Regions from separate parts of the Marinoscillum sp. HNIBRBA16962 genome, predicted to be linked through region 2. Evidence: riboswitches for the same ligand, from Rfam matches in the RefSeq annotation. Region 2 holds a riboswitch; each other region holds the start of a gene.
The links. Region 2 has a riboswitch for S-adenosylmethionine ahead of AC3E9V_RS05530 (nitrite reductase). Riboswitches for the same ligand answer to the same signal wherever they lie in the genome.
Positions count from the first base shown of each region.

Region 1 (7,540 bases), 2.2 Mb from region 2:
GTGATGGAAGTATTGAAGGAAATACACTGACCTTCAACAGCATAGGCACTTTCACGGTAACAGCCTCTCAGAGTGGCAACAATAACTATGAAGCAGCAGAGACTATAACCCAAAGCTTTGAAGTGACTGAACAAGTGAAGGAAACCCAGACGATCACCTTTGAGGCTATAGCCGACCAGACGTACGGAGACCAGCTGACACTTACAGCTTCAGCTACCAGTAGTCTGCCTGTGAGCTATGAAGTAACAAGCGGACCAGCTACCCTGTCCGGAGAAGCACTAAGCTTCACAGGGATTGGTACAGTAACCATAGAAGCTACCCAGGCTGGAGATGACAGCTATGAAGCAGCAGCTCCGGTATCACAGAGCTTTAAGGTGTTACCTGCAAGCCTTACGGTAACAGCCGATGACCAGGAAATAGCTTTTGGAGAAGCCCTACCAACGCTTACCTACCAGGTCACAGGCTTTGTGAATGGAGAAGATGCCTCCGTACTAACAACGGAGCCTACTGTAAGCACAGCTGCAACAGCAATAAGTGATGCAGGAACTTATGCCATCACAGTAAGCGGAGGTGAGGCGGCTAACTACAACTTTACCTACACAGAAGGTATCCTGACCATCAGCAAAGCGCAGGCAACCATAACTATCACCGACCTGGAACAGGAAACGGATGGTACCGCAAAGGAGCCAACGGTCATCACAGAACCAGCTGATCTTAACTACACGATCACCTACGATGGATCAGCGGATGCACCTACAAGTGCTGGCACATACGAGGTAGTGGTAACAATAGATGAGGCAAACTATGAGGGTGAACAGACAGCAACCTTCACGCTGACAGAGGCCAGTCCACTGGGAGTAGAGAAAATAATAGTCACAGTCTATCCAAATCCAACCACAGATTATTTGATCGTGATGAGCCAAAAAAGGGAAGATGTATCCATCTATGATCTGGAGGGTAGGCTTCAGCTTACTGGTCAGACTGGAAGACAACTAGATTTGACTCAATTGACTTCAGGGACTTATTTGCTAATAAGTGGCGAGCAAAAGATACGAGTCATCAAAAAATAAACTCAGGCAGCTTGAACCCTAAGTGAACAAGCATAAACCCGGTCTCCAGGAGGTCGGGTTTTTTTAATTTGGCAAGTTTCTGAAAGATGTTGGCAGGATTGTGAATGCCAGCTAACCTACCTTTATCCCAAAGAAACACTGAAATGACTTTGCTTCGAAAGAAAGATAAAACTCACCCTTTGGCTAAATATATCAGTCATTGGAACGCATATAACTCGGAAGTAAGCAGATCTGTTTATCAGTTTTTGTTTAGAACATTTGTGGGCTGGCTGGCCCTCACCACGATTGCTTCCTTTTGGTTATCCTGATAGAGTACCTTTATTTTCCACCGCGATCGAAAAAAGGGCGCTGTTGGGTGCCCTTTTGTTTTACAGTAGTTATGCAATTTGGATTCTATAGGTCAGAAGATCCCGGCAGCAAACTTGGGAATACCTGGATAGCTCTTTAATGAATGCGGTTTAATTTTTGATAAAGACGATTTCGATCCTTCTGTTAAGCTCTCTGTGCTCCTCCGTGTCATTTTTGTAAAGCGGCCGTGTTTCTCCATAGCCTGTGACTTTCATTTTTTCTTCTGCGACACCACGACTTATCAAATAATTATAAACAGTCAAAGCCCTTCTGTATGATTAAAAAACGAATTGCAGATAATGTAAAATAAAAAGGGCACCACATAGATGCCCTTGACCTTTTTTCAATCTGTTTACTAAGCTATTTGCTATTACTTGTTTTTACATTTTTTTTAGCATCGTCTACTAATCCCTTAGCATTTTCGATCAGGTCTTTTGACGTGTTAGCATATTTTTCTACAAGGTTGTTATAGTACCCTTTATACTCAGTAAGCTTTTTATCAAAGACCTTCCTGTTTTTCTTAAGCTCTTTCTCAATTTTTTTGAGCTTTTGCTGGCTTCCTTTTGGGTCAGCATAGTATGCCAATGCCAATCCCGAAGCTACTCCGGTGATAAATGTGAATAATGTTCTTGCGCCACTCATAATATTGTTATTTTAATACTTAAAACCAAATGTTTCTATACTAAACTAACGAGTAGGGTGGGTAATTGTTCGATATCCCGGTTTAGGCAGTTTTCCTGAAAATGGTCTTTTGGGTATTTCGGCGGTATCTGAATCCACTTAGTAAAAGAGCCAGGTCATTGATAACGGCTGATCATGCTAAAATTTTCCTTAAAAGGTTACCGATCTGTTCTGCTTCTATTAAAAATCCGTCATGTCCGTAATCAGAATGAATGGTTTCGAAGGTGGCATTCGGAATGTGCTCGGCAATAAATTTTTGTTCCGATGGCGGGAACAATACATCCGTATCAATGCCTATAACCAGCGCTTTAGATTTGATCCTTTTTAGGGCAGCCTCAGCTGAACCGAAGTTTCGGCCAATATGGTGGCTGTCCATAGCTTTAGAAAGGTAGTAGTAGCTTTCTGCCGTGAATCGCTTTCTTAATTTCTCTCCCTGGTATCGTTGATAAGAGGATGCTGAGAAATGATCCCAGCGGTGATCCACATCCTTTTGGGTTTTATCAAATCCGTTATAGTGCCGGTAAGAAAGCATAGCTATAGCCCGTGCTGTTTCCAGACCTCTGGCTGTATCGATGTTGTCCAGGGCCATTCGCTGAGCTTCGTTAAAAGCAATACCCCAGGGAGAATGAAAGGCATTGGTGGCCAATGGGACGATGTTATCGAATAATTCACCTTCTTGAACTGCCCACTCCAGGAGCTGCTGGCCGCCCATTGACCCGCCAATGCCAAGGAAAATTCTTTTTATACCCAAATGGTCCTTTAGCACCTTGTGCAGTTCGACCATGTCGTGAATGGTTACCAGCGGAAAGTTCCTGTCCTTTGGGCCGGTAGTGCCATAACAGGACCCAAGCATATTGGCACAAACAATGAATTTATCTTTTGGGTCAATGGTGAGCCCTTCTCCAATAAGCTGTGGCCACCACTCAGAAGGGTCACTGTTTGCAGTCAATGCATGGAAAACCCACACTACATTGGTTTTATCCTTGTTGAGTTTACCAATGGTAGTGTACCGAATTTTTACATCCTCAAGCGTGGCTCCGCATTCCAACACTAAAGGTCCGGGAACCTTTAGTGTGGAAGTTTTAGGAGAAATCTGCTTTTCCAAGGTCGTATCAGGAGTTAATGGGGTTGTCTGCATATATTTTTTCAAAAGCTTTTTGAAAGTCTTCTTTGATATCATCGATGTGTTCTATGCCCACAGACACTCGCAACAAATTGGGTAAAACTCCGGCTGTGAGTTGCTCCTCATTGTTGAGCTGCTGATGAGTAGTGGCTGCTGGTTGTATGATCAGTGTCTTTGCATCACCTACGTTAGCCACGTGACTAACCAGTTCCAAATTGTCCACAAGGCTGGTAGCGTGTTCTTTTTCCCCTTTGAGGACAAACGAGAGCACTCCGCCAAAGCCATTTTTCAGGTATTTTTTAGCCAGTTTGTGATAGCTGCTGCTTTCCAGTCCCGGATAGTTTACAGATTCCACCAGCGGATGCTCCTCCAGCCATTGGGCCAGCTCCAGTGCATTATCTACGGTTCGTTGTACCCTGAGCGAAAGTGTTTCAAGTCCCTGCAGAAGCAAGAAACTGTTGAAAGGGCTCAGTGCAGGTCCGAAATCCCGTAACCCTTCTACTCTGGCCCTTATCGCAAAGGCAATATTGGGCAATCCAAGTGGATTTTTTTCACCAAACACATCCCAGAAAACCAGTCCGTGATAACCCTCTGAAGGTTCTGTGAACTGTGGGAACTTACCATTGGCCCAGTTAAATTTTCCGCTATCTACTATCACTCCTCCTATGCTGTTTCCATGCCCGCCTATCCATTTGGTGGCTGAGGAGGTTACTACAGCTGCTCCGTGCTCAATGGGTCTGAAAAGATATCCGGCAGCACCAAAGGTGTTGTCCACAATAAGTGGGATTTCGTACTTATCAGCTAAAGCAGCCAATGCATCAAAATCCGGAACATTAAACCCGGGATTACCGATGGTTTCCAGGTAGAGCGCTTTGGTATTTTCATCAATCAGTTGCTCAAAGGCATCTACAGTGTCACTCTCTGCAAACCGCACATCAACTCCCAGTCGTTTAAACGCAACTTTAAATTGATTGTAAGTGCCGCCATAGAGAAATGAAGTGGAGACAAAATTATCTCCTGCCTGTAAAATATTGTTGAGCGCAATAAACTGCGCCGCCTGACCTGACCCTACAGCCACTGCCGCAACTCCTCCTTCCAGAGCAGCAATACGCTTTTCAAAAACATCATTGGTTGGATTCATGATCCGGGTGTAGATGTTTCCAAACTCTTTCAACGCAAAAAGATTAGCTCCGTGCTCTGAGTTTTTGAAAGTGTATGAGGTGGTTTGATAAATAGGCACGACACGAGCTCCTGTAGCAGGGTCTGCTTCCTGGCCGGCATGTAATTGTAAAGTTTCGAATTTAAGGTCTGACATTGTTGTATATGTTTTAGTGCTGTGAAAAAATGTAAGGGGGCTTTTCTGATCCCGATGGTAACCGTCGGGGCGGGCTGATGCATTCACATGCGTTTGGAATGGCCTGCAGTACTAACAACAGCAACACATACAACAGCAATCCTGATCGCTGATATCAAACTGATCAATAAACTGCTCTGCTTCAGATTCTAAAAATGAAGCGAGTTCCTTGAGGATGCTTTGGATGTTGATTTTCATACTTATCAATTTATATTTCCCAACAGAATATCTATCAGGACAGGAATTAGCACCTTCCCGTTTAGGGTGGGGGTTGCTAGCGCTTCACAGAGCCTGTCTCTCAGCGCTTCTTTATAAATCGATCATTTACCGATTTGAGAAGGCAAACCTAGCACGGAATTTTTTGTTTGCAAAAAGAAATTTTAAAAATCCTTCAAATGGAGATTCTTTGGAAAGGAATTTTTATCCAAAATAAACCGCCTGTTCCATGCTTTTTTATCAATGGACTGCAGGATTGGACTTCTTTCTAAAGTTTCATATTGAGGAATGATACGGGCAGTTTGTACGCCAATTGCACTTAGAGCCGCATTTAAAAGTGGTTCTTCTGTGTCTCCCAGGGGATTGAGAACAAGGAAATTGTCTTCAATGAGAACATTCGGAATAAATCCATCCGGATAATCCTGATTATCCGCATTTACAATTCTCACTATTATTGGTTGAATAGCCCACTCGTTTTCAGGATTATCCTCCTCATTGATGGTGATACTACCTACATCTTTTCCTACCGTGGTGTCACCTACGATGAATACATCCATGTAAGGTTTTAGTGAGTTAATAACCACCTCAGAGGCCGAGGCGCTGCGACCGGAGGTGATGATGTGGACCATATTCCCAATATTGGCCCCTATGTTTTCCGATTTATCGAAGAAGGGAAGGTTCAGAAAATCCTCACCCAGGTCATCATCATTCAGAATAAGGTCCTGTACCTCATCATTGTATTGTTTTTTAAACATCAGGTCTTCGCTGGTGGCGTTTTTTACAATCAGGCTGGAAAGATTTCTTGCGGACAACTCACTTCCTCCGCTATTGAATCTTAAGTCCAGGATGAAATCTGTGATGCCCTGACTTTTAAACTCATTAAATACCATATCTACCTGCTCATCGTATACGGTACTGCCCTGAGATGGGCCGGTGGAAAAGAATGTATAGACCAAGTAGCCTATCTTCTTTCCGGAGATCTCATACACAGTATCGAGCAGGATCGGGTTTTCAGCAAACGTGGTTGGGTTGATAGTTACTGAGCCCTGATCTACAAACTCTTCATTATCAAAATCATACCTTCTGTATTGGGCTGTGTATTCAGCATTTGTTTCTCCTAGCAGCTCTTTATAATTGGAAGTGGTCAATTGTGCGCCATTAATCGTATAGATGATATCTCCACGTTTCATTCCGAGGAGGTCGGCAGGAGCTCCGTCTTTGATATAGGTGAGCTGCATGATCACATTTTCGCTCCCATCTGATTCCAGGTACAGCTTGTATTCAAAGCCAGATTCCAGGCTCACTCCATTGAGAAGGTCTATTAATTCTTCATAGTTATCATGTATAAAAGAAAATCTGTCTTGAGGCACTAAGAGGCTTTTATAGAAAGTTTCCGGGTTAAGGTTTGTGCCTGGTTTTTTTGGCAGGTCGGTGGTCCAATAGTACCAAAAGTCCATTTCGCTGTAAATCCAGTTGTTGACCTTGTCGAATGCCGTTTTGGGCTCGTTATCTTTATTGCAACCCGACCATAAAAGTAAGCTTGCGAATAGGACTATTAATATGGGGTATTTTATGTTTTTCATAATGCTGCTATCTCAACGTTAAAGATATTTAATGATTATTGTTCCCTGCCATTAAATACAAAAAGTCGGCTAAAATAATTTAACCGACTTTTCATTTCTGTATTTTGTCTTCCTTATGCCAGGGCCTTTTTCATGACTTCTCCTATGTCTGCAGGTGATTTCACCACATGCACACCATTTTCAGCCATAATTTTCATTTTAGCTTCTGCTGTGTCATCTTTTCCGCCGATGATAGCTCCGGCATGTCCCATTCTTCGGCCCGGAGGGGCTGTTTGTCCGGCAATAAATCCAACAACCGGCTTTTTATTTCCATTTTCCTTGATCCATTGTGCGGCTTCCGCTTCATAGTTACCGCCTATTTCTCCGATCATTACGATGCCTTTAGTTTCAGGGTCATCCATCAGCAGTTGCACGGCTTCTTTAGTAGATGTTCCGATGATCGGGTCTCCACCTATTCCTATAGCGGTGGTAATACCCAGTCCTGCTTTCACTACCTGATCGGCAGCCTCATATGTCAGCGTTCCTGATTTGGAAACAATTCCTATATTCCCTTTCTTAAAAACAAATCCAGGCATGATGCCAACCTTCGCTTCTTCCGGAGTGATTACTCCCGGGCAGTTAGGACCTACGAGAATGGCACCCCTTTTCTTAGCATACGGCTTGGCCTTCATCATATCTTTTACCGGGATACCTTCTGTGATGGTGATAATCACTTTGATGCCGGCATCCGCAGCTTCCATGATAGCATCCGCAGCAAATGCAGGTGGTACAAAGATGATGGATACGTCTGCTCCTGTTTGGTCTACAGCGTCCTTTACGGTATTGAAAACAGGCTTATCAAGGTGAGTCTGTCCGCCTTTCCCCGGAGTAACACCACCTACTACATTACTACCATACTCGATCATTTGAGAGGCATGAAAGGTACCTTCTGAACCGGTAAACCCCTGCACGATGATCTTGGAATCTTTATTTACTAGAACGCTCATTTCGGACTTGTTTCGTATTGAGTTGCAAAAATATTTGAAATGGACACATTGCCAAACGGATTGCGAATTTAAACCCATTTAAGCTACTTCGGAATAAAGGCTAAATGTTTTTGGGCTTTTGAGTAAGATTTTTCTGAAATGAGCCTGGTTATTCTATCTGATTTTAAATTACAAGGTCA
Region 1 covers NZ_CM173603.1:5,308,888-5,316,427, reverse strand. Annotated here, with positions in the region: gene AC3E9V_RS22165 (LamG-like jellyroll fold domain-containing protein) at 1-1,070, shown strand, start outside; partial or broken gene AC3E9V_RS22160 (OmpA/MotB family protein) at 1,529-1,684, opposite strand; gene AC3E9V_RS22155 (hypothetical protein) at 1,779-2,060, opposite strand; gene AC3E9V_RS22150 (homoserine O-acetyltransferase family protein) at 2,233-3,204, opposite strand; gene AC3E9V_RS22145 (O-acetylhomoserine aminocarboxypropyltransferase/cysteine synthase family protein) at 3,212-4,537, opposite strand; SAM riboswitch class I at 4,782-4,894, opposite strand; gene AC3E9V_RS22140 (S41 family peptidase) at 4,957-6,375, opposite strand; gene sucD (succinate--CoA ligase subunit alpha) at 6,489-7,361, opposite strand.
Region 1: linked by a shared signal. The riboswitch ahead of AC3E9V_RS22145 (O-acetylhomoserine aminocarboxypropyltransferase/cysteine synthase family protein) and the one ahead of AC3E9V_RS05530 (nitrite reductase) in region 2 are both predicted to bind S-adenosylmethionine.

Region 2 (7,540 bases):
GACACTGGGCGCTATGCGTCAGCACAACGCAAAAAGGCTGATTGCTTACGGAGCTATAGCCCATTCCGGTTTTTTGCTGGTTCCTTTACTTATCCCCGGTGAGACTGGAGCTAATGCATTTATCTGGTATGGGGTGGTGTATATGTTTATGAATCTGGCTGTATTTCATCTGCTTGCCATTTTTGAGGAGCTCGGCATCAAAGATGTTGAGGATTTTTCCGGGCTGAGAGCTGACCAGAGTTACCTCGGGAGTTTGTTTGTTTTGGTATTAATAGCTTTGGTAGGGTTACCTCCCACTGCCGGCTTTACCGCAAAATTTTATTTGTTTTCGGCTTTGTGGTCCTGGTATGAAAACATTGGTGATCCTTTAATGCTCACGTATCTGGGTGTGGGGGTCTTGAGTGTGGTGTTTTCACTTTTCTTTTATTTGAAAATCCCGTATAATTTTTTTCTCAAAGAATCTCAAAATGCAAATACGGTCAGGATCCAGTTTTATCAACGACTTTTGGCAACTATTTTCACAGGAGTGTTGTTATCGATTTTCTTTAGGCCGGATTTATTGAATAACATTGCGGAAAATATTAAATTCATTGCTTGGTAACTGACAAATGAGCGACGCGATAAAACACGAATGTGGAGTAGCAGTGCTCCGTCTTCGACGACCCCTCCAATACTATATTGATAAATATGGCACTCCGGCTTATGCTGCAAAGAAAATGTACCTGCTCATGCAGAAGCAGCATAATAGAGGGCAAGATGGAGTAGGGGTAGCAAACATCAAACTGGATATGCCTCCGGGCACAAGATATATCAGCCGGTACCGCACCACCAATCAGCAGCCTATAGAAGATCTTTTCGGGAAGATCAGTAAGAAATACAGCAAGGCGCAAAAAGAAGGAAAAGAGAACTACACAAATGCTCTATGGATGAAGGAGCATTTTGCGTTTACAGGGGAGGTATGGCTTGGCCACCTGCGGTATGGTACTCACGGAAAAAACAACATCGAAAGCTGTCATCCTTTCTTAAGGCAGAATAACTGGAGAAGCCGAAACCTTGTCATGGCCGGCAACTTCAATATGACCAATGTGGATGAGTTGTTTAATAAACTGGTAACACTTGGTCAGCATCCCAAGGAGATGGTGGATACCGTCACTGTAATGGAGAAAATCGGTCACTTTCTGGATGAAGCAAATCAGGCGATTTTTGATAAGTACCGTGGACAAAAGACTAATCAGCAGATCACTGAGATCATTGAAGATGAAATTGATCTGCGAAGAGTTTTAGAAAAATCCTGCCGTGATTTTGACGGAGGATATATTATGACAGGAATGGTAGGCTATGGAGCTGCTTTTGTGGCCCGTGATCCTCATGGCATCCGTCCTGCTTATTATTATGCAGACGATGAAGTGGTCTCTGTTGCTTCAGAGAAACCTGCTCTTAAAACAACTTTTGACTGTGCTTATGAGGACATAAAGGAGATAAAGCCGGGACATACCCTGATCATTGATAAAGATGGAAGCTTCAGGGAGGAGCCTTTTATTCAGTCAGGGGAAAAGAAATCCTGTTCATTTGAGCGTATTTACTTTTCAAGAGGCACTGACCCGGATATCTACAATGAGCGCAGAAAGCTTGGGGAGCTGCTTATCCCTCAGGTATTAAAAGCTGTGAATTTTGATCTGAAGAATACCATTTTCAGCTACATCCCAAACACAGCAGAAACCTCTTTTCTGGGTCTGCTGAGAGGTATAGACCAATACCTTATCAATCAACGCAAGGACATCATTCTTGATGAAAAACCCAGCGCTGATTCTCTGGAAGATATTTTATCATTCAGGCCGAGGGTGGAGAAGCTTGTGCTTAAGGATGCCAAGCTCAGAACGTTTATCACAGATGATGCGCATCGCGATGATCTGGTAGCTCACGTTTACGATACCACTTATGAGGTAATTAACAAAAATAAAGATACCCTGGTAGTCATAGATGATTCTATTGTGCGTGGCACTACATTGGAAAAGAGTATTCTTACCCTTCTAGATAAGCTTGAGCCTAAAAAAGTAGTTATCGTATCATCAGCACCTCAGATTCGGTTTCCGGATTGCTATGGTATAGATATGAGTAAGATGAAAGAATTTGTGGCTTTTAGAGCTGTATTGGCCCTGTTGGAAGAGCACAATAAGGAATATTTACTAGATGAGGTTTTTGAGAAATGCCTTGCCAGTATCAGAGAGAAAAGTGCTCCAAACTATGTGAAGGAATTATATAAGCCGTTCACTTATGACCAGGTATCAGCAAAAATTACAGAAATTGTAAAACCAAAAAACATGAAAGCTGAGCTCGAAGTGGTTTATCAGACCGTCGATAACCTGCATAAAGCCTGTCCACACCATCTTGGTGACTGGTATTTCACCGGAGACTACCCTACACAGGGGGGGAACCGGGTGGTTAATAAAGCCTTCATCAACTTCATGAAAGGAGCAGAAGTCAGAGCTTATTAAGCGTTTCGCAAAACCAATTCTTTTCCGGAACCTTTCATAACTAACCCTCGTTTAGGTACCATATTCATTTGGCAAATAAGCCTTCTTAAATGGCTTGGTATTGAAAAAGTGGAAATTTGAAGGCTAAAATTTGGAATTCATCTAAAATTTCTCAAAAATGTCGGCTATTTATCATAAATCATTTTGATGTTTGAATAATCTGATTCACCTTTGAGGTATCAATTCTAGAAAAATTGATTTATAAAGAAGCGTGGAGAGACAGGCTCTGAGAAACGCTAGCAACCTGAAAACTAAAATTAAGGTGCTAATTCCTGATTTCTTCTGTATAGTCAGAAGAAGGATATGAATTAATTGATATGAAAATTACTAAAAACGTATTCTTTGATCTCTTCATTAGGCCGGTAAGCAAATGGGCTGTGTGTTGTTGCTGTTGTTGTAAATGATCAGAAACCTTCTGATTTTTTCACAAGAGCAATTTTTAAACCGATAACACACAAAAACTAATGAATACAATCAAAACTAACTTCCTGAACAAACTAAACAGTGCATGCTGTATCTGTATGTGTTGTTGTGTATGCTGTATTTGTACAGCCTACCCGGGGAAGCATTATGTGTAACAAATAAAGAATTTTAACAATAATGTGTCAGAAACCCCGGAGATGAAACCTCGGGGTTTTTTTATGACCAGAAAAAATTAAAGACATGAGCACACAAACAATTAGTCCAGAGGCAGTCGCTGATATACAGGAGCTTAAGGAAAAGATCCAAAGCTTTAAGCTGGGGCAGATTCCGGAAGAGCGTTTTAAGGCTTTTCGGCTGGCCAGAGGGGTTTACGGTCAGCGACAGCAAGGCGTGCAGATGTTTCGTCTTAAACTACCGTACGGCAAGATCACTGCTGATCAGCTGGAGACGGTAGCCAACCTTTCAGAAACGTACACCAATGGAAATCTGCATCTGACCACCCGGCAGAACATTCAGCTTCATTATGTGAACCTGGATGATACCCCGGAGATGTGGGAAGCTCTGGAGAAGGTAGGAGTTACGACAAAAGAGGCCTGTGGAAATACGGTCAGGAATGTAACTGCATCTCCTTTTGCCGGTATAGATCCGGAAGAGCCGTTTGATGTGGCCCCTTATGCTCAGGGTGTATTTGAGTACTTTTTAAGAAATCCTATATGCCAGGAGATGGGGAGAAAGATTAAAATAGCTTTCTCTTCCAGCCGTGCAGATGCTGCCTTTACTTACATTCATGACTTTGGGTTTATCCCTAAACTGCAAGGAAAGAAGCGCGGGTTTGAGGTTCTTGTAGGAGGAGGGCTCGGGGCTCAGGCTTTTGTGGCACAAAAAGCTTATGATTTCCTGCCGGAGGATGAGCTTATTCCTTTTGTGGAGGCCGGATTGCGCGTGTTTGATCGATATGGAGAGCGCGAGCGGAGACATAAAGCCCGAATGAAATTCCTGATCGATCCTAAGAAAGGTTTGGGTCTTGATGGGTTTATGGAGCTGGTAGACAAGGAGCGAAAGGCGCTACCATATCACTCCTACCAGATAAGTGTGCCAAAGGAAAAAACTCCGGTGCCTGAAGAAAAGCCAATATTTGCTATAGACGATTTTGAGTATGATGAAGCTTATAAGCAGTGGTTTTTAACTAATGTGTTCGAACAAAAGCAAGAAGGATTTTATGCTGTGAAAGTCAGGGTTCCTTTGGGTGATATCCACGCTAAAACTGCAAGAAAGCTTTCCGATATCGTAAGAAATTGGGCGGCGGATGATATCCGAATAACCCTCAATCAGGGCTTATTGCTTAAATACATTACGCTGGAAGATATTCCTGCAGTCTATGCTGCATTGAAGGAACTGGATCTCTCTGCTCCGGGATTTGATACACTAGCAGATGTTACAGCGTGCCCCGGCACTGATACGTGTAACCTTGGGGTAACTAACAGTACGGCTTTGGCTAAAGTGCTGGAGGATACGATCCGTGATGAATTTCCGCACCTGGTGGACGAGTCTTTGATCAAGATCAAGATCAGTGGTTGTATGAATTCCTGCGGCCAGCATATGGTTGGTAATATCGGTTTTCACGGAAGCAGTATTAAGCATGGAGACAAGGTAGTTCCGGCCATGCAGGTGGTCATAGGCGGGGGAGTAGATCCTGACGGTAAGGGTTTTATTGCTGAGAAGGTTATTAAAATTCCTACTAAAAGGATACCGGAGACGGTCCGTTACCTGCTCAATGACTATGAGGAAAATGGTACGGAGGAGGAATATTTCAATGCCTACTTTAGAAGACAGGGTAAGCGGTATTTTTATGAAATACTGAAACCCCTGGCTGATGTGACTACTTTATCTGATTCTGATTATCAGGACTGGGGTAAAGTAGATGATTTCGTTCCCGAAATCGGAGTAGGAGAATGTGCCGGCGTAATGCTGGACCTGGTGAGCACCATCTTGATGGATGCAGAGGAGCGGTTGGCTAAAGGGAAAGTGGCTCTGGCAGAGGAAAAATGGGCAGATGCCATTTACTACAGCTACAACACGCTTGTCATAGGAGCTAAAGCAATCCTTTTAAGTAAGGACATTCAATGCAATACACATCAGGGGATCATTGAAGATTTTCAAAAGCATCTGGTAGATACCGGAGAGGTTCAGCTGCCGGTGTCTTTTGATGACCTGACTTTACAGATCAACAAGAATGCACCTGAAGAAGCTTTTGCCAAAGCGTATCTGGAGGAAGCAGAAACATTTTTCAATCAGATCACTGACTTGAGAAATGCTGAGAAGGGTGAGAAGCTGGTGGTAAATGAATTTTACAAAGCTTAGCAATGAAGTAAGCATGATGCCTGATTTTGAAACCGTGAATACATGAAGAAAAGACCGAAATTGACATTGGTGGGTGCTGGTCCCGGTGATCCTGAACTGATCACTGTGAAGGGAGTGAAGGCTATTCAGGCTGCTGATGTGATTTTGTATGACGCACTGGTGGATCCTGAGCTTTTAAGCTATGCACCTGATGCTTTGCATATCCCTGTGGGTAAGCGGGCAGGTAAAGCCAGTGTTTCCCAGGAAACGATCAACGCTCTGATTGTAGAGTACGCTTATGAGTTTGGCCATGTTGTCAGGCTTAAAGGCGGTGATCCGTTTGTTTTTGCAAGAGGGTTTGAGGAAAAAGCTTACGCCGAAAAGCACGGTATCAGCACAGAGGTAGTGCTGGGGATAAGCAGCGTCATGCTTCCTGGTTATTTTGGTATTCCACTTACCTGCAGAGGTATCAATCGCAGCTTCACGGTAGTGACAGCCACTACGCATGAAGGCAAACTAAGTGATGAGGTGCTCAGAGCTGCTGAATTTTCTCCCACTGCATTGTTTTTCATGGGTCTGGGAAAACTGGACTTGATTGTGGAGGCTTATCTGGCTAATGGGCGGGGAGATCTGCCTGTAGCCATTGTCAGTAAAGGTTCACATGTGGATGGCAGTGTTTTCATTGGAAAGGTCAGGGATATAGTTTCCATAGCCGAAGAAAAGCAACCTGAGGCACCGGCCTTATTGATTTTTGGCGAGGGGGCGAGGTATGCCAAAGAGCAGTACCAGGGGAGTGCTGTCTGGGATGAAAACAGAGTGGTGGCATGAGTGAAACACTGACAGACGGAAATGTGCTTTTCCCAGTGTTTCTGAAGCTGCACAAGATCAAAACGCTTGTGGTAGGTGGAGGAAATGTGGGGCTGGAAAAAGTGGAGGCTCTTTTGAAGAACGACCCTAATGCAAACATCAGGGTGATAGCGCCACTAGTGCTTCCGGAACTGGAAAAGCTTGCCGCTCAGTCAGGATCGATCGAAATAAAGAAAAGAAAGGTTAGAAGATGGGATCTCAGAGGCATTGACCTGCTCATTTTAGCAACTGATAACTATTCTCTTCATATTAGACTGAAAAAGTGGGCAGAGAGCCGCCATCTTTTGACCAATGTAGCCGATACCCCGGATCTGTGTGATTTTTATTTGGGATCAACAGTGAAGAAGGGTGACCTGAAGGTAGGGATCAGTACCAATGGAAAGTCCCCGACTTTCGCCAAGCGATTCAGAGAATTGCTTGAAGATGTACTTCCTGAGTCTACTCCCCAGCTCCTTAACCAACTGAAGAATATTCGTGATCAGTTGAAGGGAGACTTCCAGTACAAGGTGGACCGGTTAAACGAAATCACATCAGTATTATCAAGCGAAAAGAAAGAAGATGAGTCAGAAGTGGAACCTAAGTGAACTGAATGACAGGTATACAAACCTGACCTATCTTGATCGGCTAAAGCTGCTTTTTGAGGAGTTTGATCCGGAGGATATCCTGATCACTACTTCGTTTGGCAGTACTTCAGTGGTATTGCTGCATTTGATTAATAAAGTAGCGCCAGGCCACCCGATCTACCTGATCAATACCGGGTATCTGTTTAAAGAAACGCTTGAGTACAAAGAGTACCTGATCAGGGAGTTTGACCTGAACGTGCAGGAAGTAAATCCTAACCCACGATCCCATGAGTTTACAACGAAACATAGAGTTTGGGAAGGAAATCCCGACTTCTGCTGTTTCATCAATAAAGTGGAGCCGTTGAGGGCTTTGAAGAAGAAGCATAAGATCTGGGTCTCCGGTCTTTTACGGTTTCAAAATGAAAACAGGGCAAAGAAGCAATTTTTTGAGCCGCACGGGGCTATGGTAAAGTTCCATCCAATACTGGACATGAACCAGGAAGATCTGAACCTGTACCGGTCGATATACGAGCTGCCCGCACATCCCCTTTTGTATCAGGGCTATGGCTCCATAGGCTGTGTGCATTGTACTAAAAAGGGGGTAGGCAGAGATGGCCGCTGGCAGGGCAAGGCCAAGAGCGAGTGCGGTTTGCATTTCTAATCCCACGATCTTTTTGAGATCCTTTATACACCTTGTCATTCCCGGCAGGGAATCTATCCTTGAGATAAGGACCATTCACATTGGCAAAGACTCCCTTCGGGAGTGACGATAATATATCGCTGAACGTAAGCGTCATTCCCAAAGAGTTCATT
Region 2 covers NZ_CM173603.1:1,311,937-1,319,476, forward strand. Annotated here, with positions in the region: gene AC3E9V_RS05520 (NADH-quinone oxidoreductase subunit N) at 1-601, shown strand, start outside; gene AC3E9V_RS05525 (amidophosphoribosyltransferase) at 609-2,495, shown strand; SAM riboswitch class I at 2,731-2,844, shown strand; gene AC3E9V_RS05530 (nitrite reductase) at 3,198-5,318, shown strand; gene cobA (uroporphyrinogen-III C-methyltransferase) at 5,361-6,125, shown strand; gene AC3E9V_RS05540 (precorrin-2 dehydrogenase/sirohydrochlorin ferrochelatase family protein) at 6,122-6,748, shown strand; gene AC3E9V_RS05545 (phosphoadenylyl-sulfate reductase) at 6,723-7,388, shown strand.

Region 3 (7,540 bases), 2.5 Mb from region 2:
TGATGCCGTCCTTCATTTTCCATGTCACGACCATTTCATCACCGACGTATCGATAGATCCGTCCATAGGTGTTTAGGATTGCGTCAGTTATATCATAAAAGAACTCATTGAGAAACTGGTTATACCGGATTTCACCCATTTTTTCAGCAATAGTTGTGGAATCATTGAGATCGAGGAACATGAAAATCCGTTTCTCTTTACGAGGAGTGTGATACTTACCAAAAATCAGGTTCAGCAAGACGCCCTGTCCCATTTTGTTGGAGATCTGGTGGGTAAAAATAAGACCAGCACTGATTAGTAGCGTATACAAAATGATGACGTGAAAATCTCCATGGTATACAAAAGCATGAAATTCTTCTCCCTGGAGGTATTCCGTGTAATTTTCTCCATTGTAAAGACTTCTGTTAAATGAAAAAACCAATAGGATTAACAATATGAAGAAGGAGGTGTAAACCAGTGTTTTTAAAATTACCTTTTTGAAAAATTTCATTTTCCTCTTGAGAGGGCTGTGAAGGTAAAGTTCTGATATGGATAAAAATGCTCCACCTAAAAGGCCGATCGTCATTCCATTAATGAAGGCGATCGGGTCATTGTATTCTCGGGCTGTGAGCGGATAGAGCAGGCCAAACAGAACACCTACAGCGATGAACATGAAAGAGATTCTGGTGTTCCGATGCCTGAGCCAACTTACTCTCATATTGCCAGGAGTTCTTTATCGTGGATTGAAAACACTTCAATTGGATTTTGTTTGCCACGCAGTGACATACTTCCAACTGCTTTGCTCTCAAAGAGGAGTGGCAGGTCTACTTTTCCAATCAGATCTTCAGAGACCAGAAGCTCTTCCCCAAGCTCTCTGCCTTTGGATAGAAGCCTGGAAGTAGTATTCATGACATCTCCGTGGAATACTATCTGCGTCTTTATGTTTCCGATTTCCGCGCGCACCAGCCTTCCGGTATGGATACTTCCGATCGGAGTGGGGATCAGCCCATACTTGGTAAAATACTTCTCCCTTTTCTGCTCAATTCTATCTTTTATAGCATGAAATGTCCGTACACAATTTGCATTAAAAAGGCCTTTTTCCATTCTCCAGGTGACCACCAGTGTATCTTCCACGTATTCGTAGATGATTCCCTGATGCTTTACTATGGGTTCTGTGATGTCATAGAAGTATTCATTAATGAATTTGAAGAAAGTAATTTCACTCAGCCTTGAGGTGAATTCATCCACGTTCCCCAACCCGATAAACATGACTATGCGCTCCTGCAGTACAGGCCGGTAAAAAGTGCCGGTGATAAAGCTGACGAGTACTCCCTGTCCCATCTTTCTGCTCATCATTCGGGTGAAATTGATGCTGAACGCAAAAAATAATGCATACAAAACGCCAACCGAAAAGTTTCCATACAAAAGATAATGCTGAAATTCACCATCGTTGAGCACTTCCGAATAGGACATACCAAGACGGAGCATTCTCGAGGTAGCTACTACATTTGTCAGGATAAAAACGATCAAAAAGAGGTAAAGTGTGGTCCTTAGTAAAAGAAGATAAATGAACTTGAGCTTTCGGATACCCCCTGTAAAGATCCACAGCTCTAAAAAAGATATCAATATCCCGATCAATGCTCCTGAAATAGCTCCGTTAATGAACGGAATAAGCTCAGAAAAGCCGTTTGAAAACATCACATAAATAACTCCCAGCAGAATACCTACTAAGATAATCTGCCCAGATACCCTATATTTGACTTTTTGGCTGACAGTGAGTTTCAAAAAAAGGCCTGATGTTGGACCCATGAAATTACAAATTATTTGGTAAGTTTCTGATATGAACAACAAACACCTTCTCCCGAAGATCTTTTTCATTCTGTTGCTATTCCTGGGTGTGTCTCCAGTGAGGAGTCAGGACCTGACAACAATCATCCTTGTGAGGCATGCTGAGAAAGAGCAGGATGGTACATCCGACCCATCGCTTACTGAAAAAGGTAAGCTGAGGGCTGAAAGACTGGCTTATATGTTGAACAGCCAACCTATTGAGACCATTTACACCACACGTTTCAGTAGAAATACCAGTACCATTTACCCAACAGCCCATCTGAAAGGTGTAATTACCAAAGTATATAAGCCCCATCAGAAAGGTTTTGTTGAGGAAATCGTAAAACAGCATAAAGGGAAGACGGTGCTGGTTTGCGGGCACTCAAACACTGTGCCCTTTATGGTCAATGAGCTCATCGGAAAAGAGCTTTTTGACCAACTTGCTGATGATGACTACAATGATATTTTTATAGTGACGGTTACTGAAGTAGGTAATGGAACCTTCACCATTATCAACTATTAAACCCGCTCAGGAGTTTTTCACAAATACCTTCCCTTTTGTCGGGTAGTACTTTTCAAAAAGGTAATAGTTTATACCATCTTTCAGTCCTACATCCGGAACCACCATGGTTCTGGCACCGGCAGACTTCATGGCCTCAATGTAGATCTCAGAGGCCGGAATGATCACATCTGCCCGGTCAGGGTTTAACTGGAGTTTTGACATCCGATCCTGCAGAGACATATTTTTAAGAAATTCCTGCACTTTCATGACCGTATCGAGGGATATCTTTCTCTTTTTACCGACCTGTGAAAGCTCATAGATCTTATTGATATTTCCTCCGGTACCAATGGCAGTAATGCCCTTATAATCTTTAACCTGATGGTAAATCCAGTCTTTCATGGCTTTCCAGGCTTTGGGAGAATCCACATGGTCGAGCCTGCGAACCGACCCTATTTTAAATGAATTGGATAAGATCTTGGCTTTATTTTTATAGAAATTGAGCTCGGTACTTCCACCTCCTACATCTATATGCAGGTATATCTTATCATCCAGATCAAGGCTGATGACATTATTGATCAGTGAAGCTTCCTTTTCGCCAGATATAATGGTGAGCTGCAGGTTTAATTCCTTTTTCACCCGCTCAACAATCTCTTTACCGTTTCTAGCTTCACGCATGGCAGAAGTAGCACAACCATAGAAATGATCTACTTCATAAAGGTCTATGAGGTGCTTATATGCCGTCATAAGCTTCATGAATTTTTCTTCACGCTCCGGGCTGATCTTTTTGGTTTTAAAAACATCATGGCCTAATCGAAGAGGGAAGCGAACGTATTCAAGCTTTTTTAACGTGATAATTGTTTCGAATTCAATCACTTTGGTGATCTGTAACCTGATGGCGTTAGATCCTATATCAATAGCTGCAAATTTCATTGGAGCCAAAAGTAGTCGTTTCAGAAATTGAGCCCTTGAAATATTTTCATTTTTATTATGAGGAATCACGTGTATATTTGCATCACATTTATCGAGAAAGGCGGAGGGATTGGGCCCTGTGAAGCCTTGGCAACCTTTTCGGACGTTCACAGTCTGGATTTCGGTGCCAATTCCCACCCAGACCGAAGCGTCAGGGAAGAGATAAGCTGTCCACTCACACCTTTCTCCAAATAAATGTCTTTAAATAACCTGGATAATGACAAAGCTAAAAGACATAGCGTCGGAGAGAATATTGGTGTTAGATGGCGCCATGGGTACCATGATACAGCGATACAAACTGGAAGAGGAAGACTTTCGAAATGAAGAGTTAAAGGATCACCCTCACGCTTTAAAGGGGAATAATGATCTTCTTTCCATCACCAGACCCGATGTGATCAGGGAGATTCATGCCGCCTATTTTGAGGCCGGAGCTGATATTGCTGAAACGAATACATTTAGCAGTACATCAATAGCACAGGCTGACTATCACCTGGAGCATTTGGTTTATGAGCTGAACTTTCAGTCAGCAAAAATCGCCAGAGAGGCTGCTGATGAATTCACCTCAAAAGATCCTGATAAACCACGTTTTGTAACAGGTTCAATAGGCCCGACAAACCGTACAGCATCCATTTCCCCGGATGTAAATGATCCTGGTTTCAGGGCCGTTTCTTTTGATGGATTAAAGGCAGCATACCGTGAACAGATCAAAGGACTGATTGACGGGGGGGTAGATGCTTTACTTGTAGAGACGGTTTTTGATACGCTTAATGCCAAAGCCGCTTTAATGGCCATTGACGAGGAAGTGAGTGAAAGAGGCATTGAATTACCCGTTATGGTTTCCGGTACCATTACGGATGCGTCAGGACGAACCTTGTCCGGTCAGACTACCGAAGCATTTTTAATCTCCTTAAGTCATATGCCTCTTTTGAGCATTGGTCTGAATTGTGCCCTTGGAGCCAGCCAGCTCAGGCCTTATTTACAGATCATGGCTGAGAAATCAGACTACATGGTGAGCGCCCACCCAAATGCAGGTCTGCCTAATGAATTTGGACAATATGATCAGACTCCTGAAGAAATGACCATGCAGATAGAGGAATACCTTCAGGAAGGTTTGGTCAATATTATCGGGGGGTGTTGTGGTACTACTCCGGACCATATCAGGTCCATTGCGGAGGCAGCCGGCAAGTATAAGCCCCGCAAAATTATTAGTAACCAGCAAGTGATTGCTTAAACCATTTTAGCCGCAAAAATTTTGAATGGAGTTACCATGAAGGTAACAGATATGCCTATGAAACCATTGATGCTTTCTGGCCTGGAGCCGCTTGTCATTACATCAGACACCAATTTTGTAAACATTGGCGAACGAACCAATGTGACAGGCTCAGCTCGTTTTGCCCGCCTCATCCGGGAGGACAAGTACGAAGAAGCCCTGGAAGTAGCCCTCGATCAGGTACGAGGTGGAGCTCAGATCCTGGACGTGAATATGGATGAGGGGATGCTGGATGGTAAAGCTGCAATGGTCAGATTCCTGAACCTCATTGCATCAGAACCTGAGATATCACGGATTCCGATTATGATTGACTCATCCAAATGGGAAATTATTGAAGCAGGACTCCAGTGCATTCAGGGTAAAGGAGTGGTTAATTCCATTAGCCTGAAAGAAGGAGAGGAGTCTTTCCTGTATCAGGCAAGAAAGATCAAGCAATACGGTGCGGCGGTTGTAGTGATGGCTTTTGATGAGGATGGGCAGGCAGATACTTATGAAAGGCGGATAACTATCTGTAAAAGGACGTATGATTTGCTGGTCAATGTGGTGAAATTTCCTCCCCAGGACATCATATTTGATCCCAATATCTTCCCGGTTGCCACCGGAATAGATGAGCATAACAATTATGCCGTTGATTTTTTCAATGCTACCAAATGGATCAAAGAAAACCTGCCCGGAGCCAAGGTGAGTGGTGGAGTCAGTAATGTTTCATTTTCATTCAGAGGAAATAACGTAGTTAGAGAAGCCATGCACTCAGCTTTTCTTTATCATGGCATTAAGCATGGCATGGATATGGGGATCGTGAATGCCGGAATGATCGAAGTATATGATGAGATCCCTAAAGACTTACTGGAGCGTGTAGAAGACGTCTTACTCAACCGAAGATCAGATGCCACCGAACGGCTACTGGCTTTCGCCGAAAAGGTAAAAGGTAAAGGAAAAGTAAAAGAGACAGATACTGCATGGCGAGAGAACCCTGTGGAGGAACGCCTGAAACATGCCCTAGTAAAGGGAATTATAGACTTTATCGAAGAGGATACGGAAGAAGCTCGCCAAAAGTATGATAAGCCACTGCATGTCATTGAGGGGCCGTTGATGGATGGGATGAACGTAGTGGGTGATCTTTTTGGATCAGGAAAGATGTTTTTACCACAGGTGGTCAAGAGTGCCCGTGTAATGAAAAAGTCTGTGGCATACCTGATCCCATTTCTGGAGGAGGAAAAAGCAAGATCCGGTGATACTAAAAAAAGTAAGGGGAAGATCCTTTTAGCTACGGTGAAGGGTGATGTACACGATATTGGTAAAAACATAGTGGGAGTGGTACTTGCCTGCAACAACTATGATATAGTAGATCTTGGGGTAATGGTCCCGGCAGAAAAGATCCTGGATGAAGCGGCAAAAGAGGATGCAGATATTATTGGGTTGAGCGGATTGATCACCCCGTCGCTGGATGAGATGGTGCATGTGGCGGCAGAGATGGAGCACAGAGGAATGCAGCTGCCCCTGCTCATCGGAGGGGCTACTACCTCGAGGATACACACTGCTGTGAAGATCACCCCTAAATATTCTGGCCCGGTGATACATGTGCTGGATGCTTCTAAGAGTGTTGGTGTAGCATCTAACTTATTAGGAGAGAAACGGGATGCTTTGGTTCAGAAAATTGCACAAGAGTACCATGACCTTCGGATAGGTCATGAGAATCGTCAGCAGGAAAAAGCTTCCGTAAGCTTTGATCAGGCAAAGAATAATAGATTTAAAGCAGACTGGCAAAGTTATACGCCTGTAAAGCCAGACAAATTGGGCAACCAGGTTTTTGAAGATGTGCCGCTTGATCAGGTCAGGAATTATATTGACTGGACACCGTTCTTTACTACCTGGATGTTGAAAGGGAAATTCCCCCAAATCTTTGAGAATCCTACGGTAGGCCAGGAGGCCAGGAAACTGTACGATGAAGCCAATACCCTCATCGATAAGGTAATTGCTGATGGTTCCCTGAAGGGTAAAGCCGTAGTAGGATTATACCCTGCTAAAGCTGTTGGAGAAGATGTAATGGTGTTTAACGAAGGTCAGGATGAAGTTTGCACTTTCCATTTTTTGAGGCAACAGGGTAAAAAAGGTAGCGGTATCCCCAACCTGAGTTTAGTGGATTTTATCTCTCCGGAGAGCGATTACATTGGTGGGTTCGCAGTATCTGTATTTGGAGCTTCGGAAATAGCAAAAAAGTTTGAAGATGACCATGACGATTATTCCTCTATTATGATCAAGTCTGTAGCCGATCGTTTTGCTGAGGCGCTGGCTGAAATGATGCATGAGAAGGTGAGAAAAGAGCTGTGGGGATATAGTTCTGAGCAGCTTAGTAATGAAGAGCTTATAAAAGAGAAGTATTTGGGAATCAGACCTGCACCAGGCTACCCTGCGTGTCCGGATCATACGGAAAAACGGATTTTGTTTGACCTCCTGAAAGCAGAACAGAATATAGGAGTTGAGCTGACAGAGAGCTATGCCATGTGGCCTGCATCTTCGGTGAGCGGTTTTTATATAGCTCATCCGGAATCTAAATATTTTGGGTTAGGGAAGATCTACGAAGACCAGGTAACAGACTATGCTAAAAGAAAAAGACTGGATAAAAAAACTATAGAACAATGGCTGGCACCCAATCTGGGGTATTAAAAAACGTCTGAATTCCTATATTCAATATTTGAAAAGAAAAATAGCTGATATTGATGGAGATGATTCCCAAAATCCCAACAACCCAACAGCCTACATACCAATAAAGAAATGAAAGTAACTGAACATATAAATGCCTCGAAAGGGAATACCCTTTTTTCATTAGAGATAATCCCACCTAAGAAGGGGGATAGCATCAATTCATTGTTTGATCACATTGACCCTTTAATGGAGTTTAAGCCTCCATTCATTGATGTGACTTATCACCGGGAGGAGTTTGTCTATAAAAACCGGGAAAACGGACTCCTGGAGAAGAAAACCATTCGAAA
Region 3 covers NZ_CM173603.1:3,772,029-3,779,568, reverse strand. Annotated here, with positions in the region: gene AC3E9V_RS15635 (adenylate/guanylate cyclase domain-containing protein) at 1-652, opposite strand, end outside; gene AC3E9V_RS15630 (adenylate/guanylate cyclase domain-containing protein) at 694-1,788, opposite strand; gene AC3E9V_RS15625 (phosphoglycerate mutase family protein) at 1,820-2,329, shown strand; gene AC3E9V_RS15620 (Ppx/GppA phosphatase family protein) at 2,336-3,238, opposite strand; SAM riboswitch class I at 3,324-3,446, shown strand; gene AC3E9V_RS15615 (homocysteine S-methyltransferase family protein) at 3,495-4,508, shown strand; gene metH (methionine synthase) at 4,530-7,214, shown strand; gene metF (methylenetetrahydrofolate reductase [NAD(P)H]) at 7,323-7,540, shown strand, end outside.
Region 3: linked by a shared signal. The riboswitch ahead of AC3E9V_RS15615 (homocysteine S-methyltransferase family protein) and the one ahead of AC3E9V_RS05530 (nitrite reductase) in region 2 are both predicted to bind S-adenosylmethionine.